DNA from 3 places in the Thermanaerovibrio acidaminovorans DSM 6589 genome. Region 3 is predicted to be linked to each of the others. Evidence: riboswitches for the same ligand, from Rfam matches in the RefSeq annotation. Region 3 holds a riboswitch; each other region holds the start of a gene.
What was found. Region 3 has a riboswitch for cobalamin ahead of TACI_RS00100 (aconitate hydratase). Riboswitches for the same ligand answer to the same signal wherever they lie in the genome.

Region 1 (5,419 bases), 280 kb from region 3:
GGGCACGGTGGTGATCCGCCTCACGGTCCGGGACGGGGTCCCCATCGATGCGAGGGTGGAGTCCTCCAGCGGGTCCCCCCGGCTGGACCGGGCGGCGCTGGAGGCGGCGGCCATGTGGCGCTTCAGGCCCCAGGTGAACGGGGAGGTCCGGATCCCCTTCCTCTTCAGGCTGGTGGATCCGGACCCCCGGTGAGGTGACGCCTAGATGCGGCCGCTCAGGGTCAGGTACCAGGTCCTCTCGGGCGTCACATAGCCGCTCCGGTCCACGAAGAACTCCCGGCCGAAGACGTTGCGTCCCCCCAAGGTCAGCTCCATCTCCCCCAGGGAGCGGGAAAGGTTGAGGTCCACCAGGAAGATGTCCTCCTCGGAGTAGTGGTTGGTGTTGTCCCTTATGGCCCTATCCCCGTAGAACCGGCCGGTGACGCTGGCCCTCCAGGGTCCCCGGGTCCACTCCAGGGTGGAGACCGACTTCCACCGGGGATCCCCGCTCCTGGTCCACTGACCCGAGGCCCTCTCCTCCCCGTAGGCCCAGGACAAACCCTGCCGATAGGTGAGCCCCTCGGACAGCCGCAGGACCCACTCCGCCTCCACCCCGTAGGCCCGGTAGCGCTCCAGGTTCACGTACTGGCCGATCCAAGTGATGGGATCCGACTGGTAGGCGATCCTGTCGTCCAGGTCGGTGTAGAAGAGGTTGAAGCTCCAGCCGGCGGCGGACCGGACCCCCGCCTCGTAGCTCCACCCCTTCTCGGGCCTGAGCTGGTAGTTGGGGATCCCCCAGCTCCTCATGGGCATGTAGATCTGGAAGAAGCTGGGCATCACGAAGGCCCTGCCGGCGGACAGGTACCACAGCCTGCCGGAGGGGTCCTCGTAGGAGAGGGACACCTTTGGGTTCAGCTCCGAGTAGTCGTCCCCCCTCTCAACGTCCCAGCGCTCGTAACGGAGCCCCAGAAGGCCCGTCAGTTCCCCCAGGGGGAAGCTGGTCTCCCCGTACAAGGAGAGCCCATCCCTCTTGAGGTCGTAGGGATCGTTGTTGCCAAAGGGGTTCTCGAAGTTCCTGCTGTCGGAGCTGTCCCGACGGAGCTCGATCCCGTAGGCCAGGAGGTTTGAGCCCCACTTGCCCCGCCCGTCCAGGGCGAGCCCCAGGTTGCTGTCCTGGTACTCACTCCTGCCGGAGGAGTCGAAGACCCGCTTGAAGTTGCTGCCGTAGTAGGCCTTGAGGGACAGGTCCCCTGGAACCGGTAGCTCCAGCACGTAGCGGCCGTAGTCGTTCTCCTGCCGGTTCAGGTCCCCGTCGTAGGTCCAGCGGGAGGAGTAGTCCCCCAGGCTGGCCTTGAAGGTCCACCCGTCCCCCTTCAGGTCCAGGCCGTAGTGGTTCGCCCGGTAGTCGTCGGACCGGTCGTAGAGGCCGTTGGTCCGCCTCCTGATCCGGCGCTGGCCCTCCTCCTCTCGGGAGTAGCGGACCGTGGCGGTAACCCTATCTCCTCCGGAGGCCCAGACGGTGCCGGAGAGGTACCCGTCGGATCCGCCGGTCAGGGAGAAGCCCGCCGGGGCGGCCCCCTTTCGAGTCACCACGTTTATGACCCCTCCAAGGCCGTGGGAACCGTAGAGGGCGGAGGAGGCGCCCTTTAGGACCTCCACCCGCTCGATGGAGCTCAAGGGGACGGTCCTGAGGTCGAAGGGGGCCCCCAGCACCGCCCCGGTGCCGTAACTGGAGGTCATGAAGGGGACCCCGTCCACCAGGAGTAGCACCTCGGTGGTCATCCCCCGGACGGATATGCCCTTGGACTGGGCCATCCCAGCCCCGCTGACCAGGCCGTTCACCCCGGGTAGCAGGTCCAGCACCTCCTGCAGGTTCCTTGCCCCGCTTCGCCGGATGTCGTCGGAGGTTACCCGATGAACCATGGCGGGCAGGTCCTCCATGGAGCTCACCCGGGAGCCCAGGACCTCCACCACCGGCTCGTCGGCCCCGAAGGCGGGCCCCCCCAAGGCGGCCAACCCCAAGACAACGAACAGCCACAAGGATCTCCTAGATGTACGCACAGAAACTCCCTCCCCGTTGGATTATGATCTCCAAGGGCCGGTGTAGAGATCTCCCCCCCTTCCTCAAAAAACTTCCGGGCCCGCCGCTCTGGAGGGCCCGGACAGACCACCATGCGGCCCCCCCGCCCTCGAAGGGGGGCCGCATCCAGGACCTGGGGCCAGTGTCGGGCTCGGACTCAAAGTCCACACCGTAGCGGGGCTGCGCCGGATTCCCACCGGTCTTCCTGGGCTCCCAGACCCAATTCGTCCCCGGACCGCTCCGGGGACGTGGCATCTGGCACGGAACTATAGCACAATATGAGACCAACACAAAGGCCCCCGGGGGGACCCCCGGGGGCGGGTGGTCAGTTTCTCAACACCATCCCCCACCCCTCCTCGCCAAGGGCGTAGCGAAGCGCCGCCTGGGCGGAGAGGAGGTCGTACCGGGCGTCCACCAGGTCGTTCATGGCCTGCTCCAGCCGCACCCGGGCGTCCAAGACGTCCAGGTTGGTGCCCACCCGGGCATCATAGCGGCGCTCCGCTATCCGGTGGTCCTCCTCCGCCTGCTTGAGCCCCACATCCGCCGCCGCCAGCCTCTCCCGGGCCTCCTTGAGCCGCTCGAAGGCGTCCACCGCCTCCTGCCTTATCTGCAGCTCCATGTCGCCGAACCGCCCAAGGAGCGCCTCCGCCTGGGCCCGGGCCTGATCCGCCCTGGCCCTCACCTCCCCGAAGTCCAACATCCGCCACTGAAGGGTCAGCGACAGCAGGTAGTCCTCCTTCTCGCTGGGGAAGAAATCGGGCCCCACCCGGTAGGCCTCCCCCTTGAACAGAAGCTGGGGCCTCCCCTGCCCATCCGCCGCCCCAGCCAGGGCCAGGGCCTGCCGACGGTACATGTCCAGGGACCTCAGCTCCCGCCGGGACCGAAGGGCTATCCCCTGGACGTCAACCCCCTGGGGAATCGCCAAATCCCCCGCCTCCACCACCAGCTCCCGGTCCCGGGGCACCACGAACCCGCAGGCCCGGTCCAGCATGGCGTAGGCCCTCTCCACCGCCCCATTGGCCCTTATGAGGTTGACCTTTGCGTTGGACAGGGCCACCTGGGCCCTCAAGAGCTCCGCCCGGGGCACCATCCCCACCGAGTAGAAGGCCTTCACCCTCTCCAGGTAACGCTCGGACAGCTCCACCACCCGGGACGCCACCTGTACCCTCCCCTTGGCCCGAAGGACCCCGTAGAGGGCGGACCTCAGCTGGAAGAGAACCCCCTCCCGGCCCCGCTCCTCCTCCGCCCGGGCGGCCTCCATGGCCGCCTCCGCAGCCCGCACCTGATATGTCAGGGTGCCCCCCGAGTAGAGCACCTGGGTCAGCGCCAACGCGGCCCGGTAGGTCTCCTCGTAGCCGGTCACCGCGTACCCCACTGGCTTGTCCAGGGGATCGTAGACCCGGGCCTTGGGAGGCTCCTTGGCCTTGGAACCGTAGAGCACCAGGTCCAGCTTGGGAGCCAGCCCCGCCCGGGCCTGCTCCAGCGCCGCCTCCTTGCCCCTCACCGAGGCACGGAGGGCCTTGAGGACCGGGTGGACCTCCAGGGCCCTGCTCTCCAGCTCCCCAAGGCTAAGGGGGGCCTCCGCCCCCGCCGCCGACGGAAACCACACCAGCGCCACCAGGAGAAGACACAGGGGCCAACGGAGCCTAGCCACGGTCCGCCCCCCCCACCAGGGCCCCACAGCCCCGCCTCCAAAGCCCAAGGGCCGAATCCAGGTCAAGCCAGATCCCCACGTTGAACATGATCCCGTCGAAGAAGACGCAGAGCAGGTCCTCCAGCCCCCGGTCCGCCAGGTCCAGCCGGGCCCGGCTGAGCCGGTCCCGCATGTCCTCCTTGACCCGCATGCGAAGGGCCTCCGCCAGGTCCACCATCCCCTGGACCCCCCTGTGGGCGGACAGCACCAGCTCGAACCACAAGGGCAGCGAACAACCATCCTGGAAGAGACGGCGGATCAGCCCCTCCCCATCGGCGTGTATTACATCCACCACGTCCAGCCCCGACTCCGGCGTCTCCCCGAAGTGGCTCACGATCCTCTCCACCTCGTCCTCCATCACCCGCCGGAACAGATCGAACTTGCTTTGAAAGTGCCAGTAGAAGGCCCCCTTGCTCACCCCGGCGGACTTGACTATGGCGTCCACGCTGGCCCCGTCGTACCCCCTCCGGGCGAAGATCTCCCTGGCACTCGAGACTATGGCCCGCTTGGCATCGGAACTCAAACCTCAACCCACCTCCCAATCACCTTGAACCCACCGAATGGTCTCAAAGACCGACCGGTCTGTCAAGAGATCCAACTAAGAAAGGGGACCCTGAGGGTCCCCCGAAGCGGCTCGAAAGGGTTAACGCTTGGAGTACTGGAAGCGGGCCCGAGCTCCGGCCTGACCGAACTTCTTCCTCTCCACCATCCTGGGGTCCCGGGTTAGCAACCCCGCCTTCTTCAGCGCCGGACGGGCCTGGGGGTTCATCTTCAGGATGGCCCGGGCTATGCCCAGCCTGATGGCCCCCGCCTGGCCGGTGAGACCGCCCCCGTGGGCCCTCACCAGCACGTCCACCTTGCCCTCCACCCCCGCCACCTTCAGGGCCTCAAGGGCCTGAAGCTGCCAGGTGAACCTGGGCAGGTAGTCCTCCAAGGTCCTGTTGTTGACCTTGATTAGCCCCTGGCCGGGACGGATCCTGACACGGGCCACCGCGTTCTTCCTCCTGCCGGTGCCCCAGAAGTACATGTTGGAAGCCTGCACCTTCTATTCCCCCCTCTTCCCTAAAGTTCCAAGGTCTCAGGCTTCTGGGCCCCGTGGGGATGGCTGGGACCCGCGTAGACCTTAAGCTTCCTGAACATGGCGCGGCCCAGACGGTTCTTGGGCAGCATACCCTTTACCACCCGCTCGATGAGCCTCTCGGGGTTCCTCTCAAGGATCTTCCCGTAGGGGATCGACTTGAGACCGCCGGAGTAGCCGCTGAAACGATGAACCATCGACTGCTCCCGCTTCTTGCCCGTCAGACCCACCTTCTCCGCGTTGATCACGATGACGAAGTCACCGGTGTCAACGTGGGGGGTGTAGGTGGGACGGTGCTTGCCGGACAAGACCAGGGCGATCCGGGACGCAAGACGCCCCAGGTGCTTGTCCGTGGCGTCCACCACGTACCACTTGCGCTCCACGGCTTCCTTCTTAGCCATGAACGATCTGGTGCCGATCATGGGTTCTCCTCCTTCGCTCCTCAAAGGACAGCTAACTTGATGTATTCAAAGCGCGACCCTGGTGCGACCCGTCCGCCCGCCCCGCCGTGGGGGGTGGCGCTGGCCAAGCGGACCCGATGCAAAGCTAGATCACGCGCTTCAACCTGTCAGTGGGGGTCAATCCGGGC
Region 2 (5,419 bases), 280 kb from region 3:
GGGCCAGGTGGTAGGGTGGCATGACCCCCGGTCCCATGGGATCCCAGCGGTTCCTCCAGTTGGTTGAGGTCCAGCTGGCGGGACACTAGGGTGCACCGGTACAGGACCCATAGCCTGTCCATCGCCAGGGCCATCGTAAAGATCGACGTTAACAATATGATCCACGCTATGGGACCCCCGTCCCTAAGGAAAGAAACCCAGTTCCACATTGAAGATCCCTCCCGGGTTCAGACTTGCCGCTCGGATCCGAACAGCATCAGCCAGAGGAAGAAGAGGGCCCCCGCGCCGGAGGTGATTATCCCCACCGGTATCTCCGACGGGGCCCAGAGTGTCCTTGCCAGGGCGTCGCACCCGGAGAGTATCAGCCCCCCCACCATGGCGCTTCCCCAAAGCCCCCCTCCCTCCCCCTTGACGCCCAGCATCCTGGCCATGTGGGGGCCGAAGAGCCCCACAAAGCCGATGGGGCCGCAGAGGGACACCGAGGCGGCCACCGCCATGGAGATCAGGCCGAACAGGATCCAGCGGACCCGGTCCACCGGGACCCCCCGGCTCCTGGCGAATAGGGTCCCGCAGCGGATGAGCCTTATCTCCTTCAGGAAGGCCAGGCAACAGCCGACGGTGACCCCCAGGGCCCCCAGGGAGGGGACAAGTTGCTGGTATCCCACCACCTGTATTCCCCCCATGGCCCATCGTAGCATCCTGAAGGAGTCGCCGAAGCCGCCCCCGTACTGGATCACCATGTTGAGGCTCCCGAACAGGAAGCTGGACGCCACCCCCGCCAGCAGGAGCCCCTGGCTCCCGCCTCCTCGCCGGGCCGTCTGGGCCCCGGCGGTGAGGATGAGCCCTATGGCCAGGCTGGAGCCCAGGAAGGCCCCGATCCCCACCGGCGATAGCCCCAGCCTTATGGCCGCCACCGCCCCCAGGGCGGCACCGGAGGAGACCCCCATCACGTCCGGGGAGGCCAGGTGGTTCCTGAGCAAAACCTGGAACACCGCACCGCAGAGCCCCAGGGTGGCTCCGGTGGAGTAGCCCAGCAGCACCCGGGGCACCCGCATGGTGGTGAACACCCGGTTCCCCAGGGCCTCCGAGGGGGCTATCCGCATGGGCCCCACGAAGGGTAGGGTCAGGAGGGCCAGGAGGGAGAGTAGGCCGAGCAACGCCAGGGGACGCCTCATAGCATCAGTTCCTGGGGCATGATGCATCCCCCCTGGGGATCCGAGATCCGCCGGAAACGGACCTGGAACACGGAGGACAGCTCCTCAGGGCCCAGGTCCTCGGGTGAGCGGTCCAGAACCACCCGTCCCTCCCTCAGGGCCACCACCCGGGTGGCCCACCTAAGCGCCAGGTTGACGTCGTGGGTGGCCATGATCATCCCCCGATCCTCCCCTCGGGACCTAAGGTCCAGTAGAAGCCTGAGCACCTCGCACTGGTGTCGGTAGTCCAGGGAGGCGGTGGGCTCGTCCAGCACGAGGCACCGGGTATCCTGGGCCAGCGCGGCGGCTATGAGGGCCCGCTGGGCCTCCCCGCCGCTCAGGCTCCCCATGGGCACGTCCCGGAGCTCCCAGAGGTCCACCGCCTCCAGGGCGGACCTTATGAGGGCCATCTCCTGGCAGCCCACCCCGTCGAAGGAGCCCTGCCAGGGGTAGCGGGAGAGGATGGCCAGCTCGAGGGGGGTGACCGGGGGGCGCCCCTCTGATGGCTGGGGCACCAGGGCGATGATCCGGCCCACCTGCCGGGGCGACAGTTCCGACAGGGGCCTCCGGTCCAGGGCCACCCGCCCCCGGTGGGGTACCATCCCCATGATGGCCTTGAGGAGGGTGCTCTTTCCCGCCCCGTTGGGGCCTATCACCGCCAGGGCCTCCCGGGGCCTAAGGTCCAGGTTCACGTCCCGGAGGATGGTCCTTCCCCCCATCTGGACCGTCAGGTCCCTCACGGAGACGATGCTCATCGGGACGCCTCCCGGGTGGCCCGCTGGAAGGCGTCGATCACCACGGGTACCCTGGGCCCGGGCCGGAGGTAAACGGTGCCCTCCAGTACCTGGAGCTTGAAAGTGGAGTTGGGGAACGACCGGCGCCACTTGCGGCGGATCTCGTTCAGGTCGAACAGCTCGTCCCGGTTGAGCCTTGAGGAGGAGTGGTAGAAGTTCCTGTCCCCCACCAGGTCTATCACCACCTGGGGTCTCATGGCTAGGAGCCCCTCGGCGAAGACCATGGGGTAGGGGGGTGATGAGGGGGGAAGGCAGTTCTCTCCCCCCGCCAGCCTCACCAGCTCCCCGTAGAAGCTCCTGGGCCCAGCGGCGTAGAAGGAGGTTATGCGCCCCGCCTCCATCTCCCGGGAGACGCAGACCAGCACCCGGGGGCGCTTCCCCTTGGTTCTGGAGGATATGGCCCTTATCTGGGACTCGGTTCGCCTGGCTAGGGCCTGCCCCCGGTCCGGCACGCCGCAGGCCCTCCCCAGGGCCCGCATGGAGTCCAGCACCTGGGCAACGCTGTCCTGGCGCAGCATGATCCACCGGATCCCTGCCCGGGTGAGCTGCTGGGTCATTGGGGAGTGGATGTCCTGGAGCACCACCAGGTCCGCCCCCATGGATATCAGGGCCTCGATGCTCACGTCCGCGAAGCCCCCCACCTTGGGCTTCGATAGGGCCTCCCGGGGGTGGTCGCAGAAGGTGGTGACCGCCGCGACCCGGTCCCCGAGTCCCATGGCGAAGAGCATCTCGGTCCCCGCCGGGGAGAGGGACACGATCCGTTTGGGGGATGGGAGGGCGTCGGAAGTAGACGGGGAGATCAGGAGGAGCGCCGCCAGCAGGAGGATGGGCCAGCCAGCGAAGGAATAAAGGGGACCGCCGGTCCCCTTGGAAGACGAACGTGAAAAGCTATCCGGATGATACATGCCCTCGCACAACATCCTTCCCGGCCCCGTCGGGTTTTCTGGCTTGGACGTAAGGTCCTCACAGTAGCGGGGCTGCCCCGGACTTTCACCGGAGTTGCCCCGAGGGGGCCCAGTTTGTTTACCGGGTGGATTATAGGTTCTTTGTATGGGGGGGTCAACGGACCGACCGGAGGACCCGGCAGGAGTTCAGCGTGGCCAGCAGGGCCACCCCCACGTCGGCGAAGACCGCCTCCCACATGTTGGCCGCCCCCAGGGTGCCCAGGATCAGCACCGCCGCCTTTACCGAGAGGGCCATGGCGATGTTCTGTCCCACCACCCGGCGGCTCATCCTGGCTACGGTCACCGCTTCCGCCACCGGGGAGAGCCGGTCCGACAGGAGGACCCCGTCGGAGGCCTCCACGGTCACGTCCGCTCCCAGGCCCCCCACGGCGATCCCCACGTGGGAGGCGGCCATAACCGCCGCGTCGTTGATCCCGTCCCCCACGAAGAGGCTGAAGGGGCGGGCCTTGAGCACCTCCACCTTGTCGGCGGGGAGCAGGTCCCCCAGGCGGATGTCCAGGGGGAGCTGGCCGGTGAGCTCCTCCACCCGGTGGGGCCTGTCCCCGGAGATGACCCCCAGGGGGTTGAGCCCCAGCCGGCGGAGGGAGTCCAGGGCGGTTTGGGCGTCCTCCCTCAGCTGATCCCCCAGCTGGATGGAACCCAGGTACCTCAGGTTCTCCGCCACGTGGACCGCGCCGGACTCCAGAGCCTCCTCCGGGGCTTCAACCCCCCTGGACTCCATGAGGCGCCGGTTGCCCACCAGGATGGAGGAGCCATCCACGGTGGCCTCCACCCCCATGCCTGGCAGCTCCTTGGTGTCCTCCGGGGAGAGGTGGGACCCCTGGGCGGCGATGGCCCGGGCGGCCGGGTGGTTGGATCCCATCTCCGCCGCGGCGGCGAGGTTCATCAGCCGGGCGGGGTCCACCCCCGGGGCGGGGGTCACTTTCAGCACCCGCAGGGTCCCCTTGGTGAGGGTCCCGGTCTTGTCCAGGAAGGCGCTTCGGACCTGCCATAGCCTTTCCAGCGCGTCCCCTCCCTTGAGGAGGAGCCCCCGGCGGGCGGAGGCGCCTAGCCCCGCCAGGACCGCCAGGGGGACGGAGATCATGAGGGCGCAGGGGCAGGAGACCACCAGGAAGACCAGCCCCCGGTAGGCCCACTGCCTGAAGCTGCCCATACCGAGGGCGGGTGGGACGGTGGAAATGAGGGCCGCCAGGATCATGACCGCCGGGGTGTAGCGGCGGGCGAAGGCGGATATGAACCGCTCGGTCCTGGTGCGGCTCCCCTCCTGTTGGGCCAGCAGCTGGAGTCCCCGGGCCATGGCGGACTGGTCGAAGGGGCGGGTCACCCGGATCTTCAGGTGCCCGTCCAGGTTCATGGTCCCCGCCTGGACCGGGTCCCCCTCCGCCACGTCCACCGGTAGCCCCTCGCCGGTGAGGGATGAGGTGTCCACCGATGCCCTGCCCTGGGTGACCTGTCCGTCCAGGGGGATCATCTCCCCGGGCCTCACGATGATCGTGGATCCGGTCTCCACCTGGTCGGGGGGGATGTCCGCCTCCCCCTGGGGGGTCATGAGGTGAGCCATCTTGGGCCTCAGGTCCATGGCGGCCTCTATGGCTCGCCGGGACCTCTCGGCGGTCATGTCCTGGAGCAGTTCCCCCGCCTCGTAGAAGAGCATCACCGCCGCCCCTTCGGCCAGTTCCCCTATGGCGATGGCCCCCAGGGTGGCGATGGACATGAGGGAGAACTCGTTGAACAGGTCCCCCTTGAGGGCGTTCCTCAGGGCGGAGGCCATCACGTTGGTCCCCAGGATGAGGTAGGCGGCGATGAGGCCCAGGGGTCTTATGTGGTTGGGAAGGAGCAGGGACCCCGCCAGGGCGGCGGCCCCCAGGACGAGTCGCAGTCCCCTTGGGATTCGGGTGGTTCCGTGGTGGTCGTGGTGGTGTTCGTCGGCGCAGCACCGGCAGGACCGGCATTCAGCGGTCTGGCTCATTTTTGTTCTCCCTTCCCATGGATGTGTGGCTCACGTGTTGGAGGGCCTGGTCGAAGATGGCCTTAACGTGTTGGTCGTCCAGGCCGTAGATGGCGTTCCGTCCCTGTCGTGTGACCCGGACCAGCCGGGCGGACTTGAGGATCCTCAGTTGGTGGGACACCGCCGACTGGCTCATGCGAAGCCGCTCCGCCAGGTGGGAGACGCACATGTCCGACTGGGCCAGGCACCAGAGGATCCTGACCCGGGTTGTATCTCCGAAGACCCTGAATAGTTCCGCCAGGTCGTACAGGAGCTGATTGTCCCCGTCTAGGTCTGCCACTTTCTCGCCCCCTTAAGCATGAATGATTGTTCAAGTGAGCATATATCACAATTTTTTGGTCCTGGCAAGGGGGCGGGGGTGGTTGACAGGCGGGCGGAGGCTGGTATAATTCCAGTTCGTAACGCCGGTGTAGCTCAGTTGGCAGAGCGGCTGACTTGTAATCAGCAGGTCGGGGGTTC
Region 3 (5,419 bases):
CATGGCGGGGGTTATGTCCACCCCGATGCCGTCCCCCTCCACGTAGGGGATCACCGGCTCGTCCGGCACCTGAAGGCGGCCACCATCGAAGAGGATCCTCTCCCCGCTCTCGGGGGCCTTGTAGATCTTGAGCTCCAGTCCCTCAAACCTCATCACACCTGCTCCCTCCCTTTCCTTCGGGGCCAAGGCCCCGCTATGGGATCCGAAGTCACCCCGTCCGCGGCCAACGGATCCGGGCAACCCATGTAGCCCGCGTAGCCCTCATCAAGAGGCAAAACGTGGCGGTAGTTAAAAAAAAGCCCCGGGGTGCGGAAGCGGAGGCGCTACTGCCGTTCGGTACCTTTTGGCCGTCTCCGGAAGGGGAGCAAACTGGGCAAGGGTTTACGTCTTCCGAGAGGGCCGCCCCCGGGGAACCTTTTTCTTTGCTTCGCTTTACCGAATTATCATAATTGCCCTATCGTCGGGCCTTAACGTAGTTGAGCCTGCCGCCGGCCATTATCACATTGAGGTCCTCCTCCCCCACCGGGGTGGTGCAGGGCACCTGGATGCCCTTGGTGACGTCGGTAACCCGGAAGACCGATCCGGCCCGCACCTCATCGGTGGCCAGCTCCAACCGGTCCCCCTGGTCTATCCGGTCGTAGTCCGCCGGATCCTGGAAGACCAGGGGCAGGATACCGAAGTTCACCAGGTTGGCCAGGTGGATCCGGGCGAAGCTCTTCACCAGCACCGCCTTCACCCCCAGGTAGCGGGGGGCCAGGGCAGCGTGCTCCCGGCTGGAACCCTGTCCGTAGTTGGCGCCCCCCACAACGAAGCCACCGCCGGAGGCCAGGGCCCTCTCGGGGAAGGTGCCGTCCACCACCTGGAAAACGTGTTTTGATATGGCCGGGACGTTGCTCCTCAGGGGCAGGACCTTGGCCCCCGCGGGCATTATGTGATCGGTGGTTATATCGTCCCCAACCTTCAGAAGCACCAGGCCGCAGACCATTTCCCCCAGGGGCTCCATGGCGGGCAAGGGCGCTATGTTTGGCCCCCGGCGGATCTGGATCGAAGATCCGTCCTCGGGGGGGAACACGAACCGCCGGTCGTCCACGTGGAACCTCTCGGGCTGGACGAAGACGAAGGGCTTAAGACCCCGGCGCTGGGCGAAGTCCCTTGGATCCGTCAGTCTCCCCTCCACAGCGGAGGCGGCGGCAGTTTCGGGACTAACCAGACAAACCTTACCCGTCTTATGGCCGCAGCGGCCCAGGAAGTTGCGGTTTATGGTCCTCAGGGAGACCCCCTCGGTGGGGGGAGCGAAGCCCATGCCTATGCAGGCCCCACAGCTCACCTCCAGGATCCTGACCCCGGCGGAGAGGATCCTCTCCAGGGCGCCGGAGGCGGCTATGTGGTGCAGCACCTGGCGGCTCCCGGGGGATACGCCCGCGTCCACCTCCGGGTGCGCCGGCCCGTCCCCCAGGATGTGGGCCACCGACTCCAGGTCCCGGAGGGAGGAGTTGGTGCAGGAGCCGAACATGACCTGCTGGATCTCCATCCCCGCCACCTCCCTCACGGGGACCACGTTGTCCGGCTGGTGGGGCAGCGCCACCAGGGGCTCCACTCGGGACAGGTCTATCTCTATCTCCTGGTCGTAGACCCCGTCCGGGTCCGCCTCCAAGGGCACGAAGGCCTCCTCCCTGCCCTGAGCGGCCAGCCAACGGCGGGTAACCTGGTCACTGGGGAAGATGGAGGAGGTGGCCCCCGTCTCGGCCCCCATGTTGGCCATGGTGGCCCGCTCTGGCACCGACAGGGTCTCAACACCGGGACCGCAGTACTCCAGCACCTTGCCAACCCCGCCCTTGACCCCTATGCGGCGCAGCACCTCCAGGATCACGTCCTTGGCGGAGACGAAGGGGCCAAGACGGCCGGTCAGGTGCACCTTTACTATCCTAGGGTAGTTGACGTAGAAGGGCTCCCCCGCCATTGCCAAGGCCACGTCCATGCCCCCCGCTCCGATGGCCAGCATCCCCACCCCGCCGGAGGTGGGGGTGTGAGAGTCGCTGCCCAGGAGAGTCCTGCCCGGAACCGCGAAGCGCTCCACGTGAAGCTGGTGACAGATGCCGTTGCCCGGGGGGGAGAAGACTATCCCGTATTTCTTGGCCACGTCCATCAGGTACCGATGGTCATCCGGGTTCTTGAAATCCTCCTGGATCATGTTGTGATCCACGTAGCTAACCGAGAGCTCCGTCCTCACCCGCTCCACTCCTATGGCCTCGAATTGGAGATACGTCATGGTACCGGTGGCATCCTGGGTGAGGGTCTGGTCAATCCTGATACCTACCCTCTCCCCCCTCTCAGGCCTTCCCTCAACCACGTGAGGGTTCAAGATCTTCTCGGTTAGCGTGAGTCCCACGGTCAACAGCTCCTTTCTTTAGATAGATAAGCAAAGCTACCGCATCAAAAAAAATGGACCTCCGCTTCCGCGAAGATCCAACTATCCGTGCAATGCCACAAGGAGGGTACGAAGGACCCAGCCCACCCTGATGGCGTCACCCCGGTAGAACGTCCGATCTCCGCGGACTTCTCCCGCCGCTGCCCCGGGCCGGTCTCCTGGCTCACCCTCATCCCCTAACGGGCCCCTTCCCAGGGATCCAAATCCCCAGTGGATAACGCTCGCAGAGTCAGGCTTACAGTGGCGGGTCCGCGCCGGACTTTCACCGGCTTCCCGTTCACCCGAAGCAGTTCAAGTTTTTTAAATACCGGGACCCTAGATCCCTTGGGGGGAATTCTCCATGCTCAACGACAATTTGTCAAGCGGAGACTGTAAAATACATATTTTTCAGTAAATTAGCATCCCTCTTCGGCGCTGTCGATGAAAGGGTTGCGGGATTCCAGACCCTTCATCTCATATCGCACTCGGCGCCCATCATTCGCTTTATCCCTAACCTGATCCGCCGTATACGCCCCCTGATGGAGAAGAGTTCCTCGGGCCTCAGCGTCACTCGCCTGGTCTCCCCCGCATCAAGGGATCTAATCAGCTTAGCCATTGTAGGGAAGAAGTTGTACCTCTCGAGAATCAGCTCCCTGCACAGCCGAAGCAACGGAACAGCCTTGGAGTAGGCATCGCTTTGAATGATCTCCCGAATGGCATTCACGGCCCCCTCCGGATCATCTATGTCTATCCGGGCGAAGGAACCCTCAGGGAAGTACTCCTCCAGGTTGGGACAGCCCCAGTAGATTGGGAAAGCCCCCCCCAGGTATGCATCCGCCAGCTTCTCGGACCAATAGTGCGGGCATGACGAGTTTTCCAGCACCACGTGGTACCTGTAGGGCCTAATGGCATCCCTTTTGCAGGAAACCTCCCGGGCCCGGCCCCGGCCGAAGAGATCGAGCCCATCGATTCCAGCCCCCCCAAGGAGCTCCACGAACCGGTTCCTACGGCGGTGACAATCCCGGCTCCGCTTGGCGGAGCATATAACGGAGGCCAAACGTTCCTTACACGAAAATGGATCGTCCGCAACAAGGGAGTCGTAGCTCTCCAGGAACCTGTCGTCTCCCTCTCCGGACACGTTCCTTCCGTAGTGCCACGGAAGACACTGTTGCCCCAGGATCAACCCTCCATGGTCCATGGCATGACACGTGAGAACTCGGGCAAACTGTCTGGTGTACCTTGGGTCGTAGGACTTTATAGCCGGAGGCTCAAAGGTTACCAAAACCACCCTCTCGCCGGGACAGACGGTACTCTGGACCTCTCTAACGCCCTCGAAGACTATCCATCCGCCCGATCCACCTCCTGGTCCACCAGGAACTCGACCCCATCCCAGACTCCGCTACCGGATGGGCTCTGCAACTTCAGAGGCCAATGGGGAAAGGCGGTGCTTACCCTTATCCTCATCCGGCATACCCCCTGGCATCCCGCCAGTTATCCAGGAACCACCTATAGGTGGAGCGAATTCCCTCCTCAAGCCCTATTGAGGGGCTCCAACCCATGGATCTTATCTTGGAAACGTCCAGAAGCTTCCTCGGTGTTCCGTCCGGCTTGCTGGAATCCCAGACAACCCGCCCTCGAAAACCCACCACGTTCCTTACCATATCGGCCAACTCCGCTATGGTAACATCGGTACCGGTCCCAACGTTGATCGGCTCATAGCCTCGATAGTTCTCCAGAAGGAACACGCTCGCACATGCAAGGTCATCCACATGTAGGAACTCCCTGCGGGGGCTCCCGGTTCCCCAGAGGACCACCTGTTCCGCTCCCCTTGCCTTGGCCTCGTGAAACTTGCGGATCATGGCGGGCAAAACGTGGGACGTCTCCAGATGGAAGTTATCACCAGGACCATACAGGTTTGACGGCATGACGGATATATAGGACACGCCATACTGGCGGCTGTAGGCCTCGCACATCTTAAGCCCCGCTATCTTGGCCACCGCATAGGCCTCGTTCGTGGCTTCCAGTGGCCCGCTCAGAAGGTAATCCTCCCGGATCGGCTGCGGACATAGCTTGGGGTATATGCAGGAACTCCCGAGGAACAGAAGCAACCCAACCCCAGCTCCAAAGGCCTCCCGGATAACGTTCACCTCTATGGCCAGATTCTCACCTATGAAATCCGCGGGATATTTGGCGTTGGCCATTATCCCACCCACCTTGGCTGCACATAGGAACACGCAACCGGGACGAACTCGCCGCATGAAGGATCTTACCGCCGCCTGATCCGTAAGATCCAGCTCAGACCTATCAGCGGTTATAACATCCTCTCTGCCCAGAGACGATAGGCGCCTAATAACCGCAGATCCCACAAGACCCCTATGCCCCGCAACGAAAATTGGGCCCGGAACGTCGAAGGCCATCACAACGCCCCCTCCATGGGGGGATGCACGGGATAACCGGACCTGGAGCAAAGCCTCTCCCGCTCGGCTAACATTAGATCGTAAGACACCATCTCATCCACCAGCTCCTCCGGGGTCACGGTGGGTTCCCAGCCCAGCGTCTCACGGGCCTTGGTGTAATCACCCAGGAGCACGTCCACCTCGGTGGGGCGGAAGTATCTTGGATCCACTTCCACCAACACCCGGCCGGTATCGGCGTCGATCCCCTTCTCCTCCACCCCGCTGCCAATCCACTTTAACGATATGCCAACCTTAGAGAACGCCAACTCGGCAAACTCCCTCACGGTGTGACAGCGTCCGGTGGCTATCACGTAGTCCCCCGGCTCGTGGTGTTGAAGCATCATCCACATGGCCCTAACATAGTCCCTGGCATGTCCCCAGTCCCTCCGGGCGTCCAGGTTTCCCAGGTATAGCCTATCATCAAGTCCAAGGGATATCCTAGCGGCCCCGCGGGTTATCTTCCTGGTCACAAAGGTCTCTCCCCTAAGGGGCGACTCGTGGTTGAACAGGATACCGTTGCAACCGAAGATCCCGTAGGCCTCCCGATAGTTTACCG

Region 1: another riboswitch for cobalamin. It lies ahead of TACI_RS07895 (TonB-dependent receptor plug domain-containing protein); the one in region 3 lies ahead of TACI_RS00100 (aconitate hydratase).
Region 2: another riboswitch for cobalamin. It lies ahead of TACI_RS07865 (heme/hemin ABC transporter substrate-binding protein); the one in region 3 lies ahead of TACI_RS00100 (aconitate hydratase).

Annotation. Positions count from the first base shown of each region.
Region 1 covers NC_013522.1:1,592,257-1,597,675, forward strand. The annotation lists gene TACI_RS07890 (TonB family protein) at 1-193, shown strand, start outside; gene TACI_RS07895 (TonB-dependent receptor plug domain-containing protein) at 202-2,019, opposite strand; adenosylcobalamin (AdoCbl) riboswitch at 2,152-2,289, opposite strand; gene TACI_RS07900 (TolC family protein) at 2,385-3,713, opposite strand; gene TACI_RS07905 (TetR/AcrR family transcriptional regulator) at 3,706-4,275, opposite strand; gene rpsI (30S ribosomal protein S9) at 4,396-4,794, opposite strand; gene rplM (50S ribosomal protein L13) at 4,815-5,252, opposite strand; gene TACI_RS07920 (nicotinate phosphoribosyltransferase) at 5,377-5,419, opposite strand, start outside.
Region 2 covers NC_013522.1:1,585,571-1,590,989, reverse strand. The annotation lists gene TACI_RS07880 (MotA/TolQ/ExbB proton channel family protein) at 1-134, opposite strand, end outside; gene TACI_RS07875 (FecCD family ABC transporter permease) at 228-1,175, opposite strand; gene TACI_RS07870 (ABC transporter ATP-binding protein) at 1,172-1,948, opposite strand; gene TACI_RS07865 (heme/hemin ABC transporter substrate-binding protein) at 1,945-2,892, opposite strand; cobalamin riboswitch at 2,904-3,033, opposite strand; gene TACI_RS07860 (heavy metal translocating P-type ATPase) at 3,047-4,921, opposite strand; gene TACI_RS07855 (ArsR/SmtB family transcription factor) at 4,905-5,240, opposite strand; tRNA gene TACI_RS07850 (tRNA-Thr) at 5,364-5,419, shown strand, end outside.
Region 3 covers NC_013522.1:19,860-25,278, reverse strand. The annotation lists gene icd (isocitrate dehydrogenase (NADP(+))) at 1-153, opposite strand, end outside; gene TACI_RS00100 (aconitate hydratase) at 455-2,389, opposite strand; cobalamin riboswitch at 2,560-2,761, opposite strand; gene TACI_RS00095 (glycosyltransferase family 10 domain-containing protein) at 2,877-3,689, opposite strand; gene TACI_RS09360 (hypothetical protein) at 3,746-3,871, opposite strand; gene TACI_RS00090 (GDP-L-fucose synthase family protein) at 3,868-4,824, opposite strand; gene gmd (GDP-mannose 4,6-dehydratase) at 4,824-5,419, opposite strand, start outside.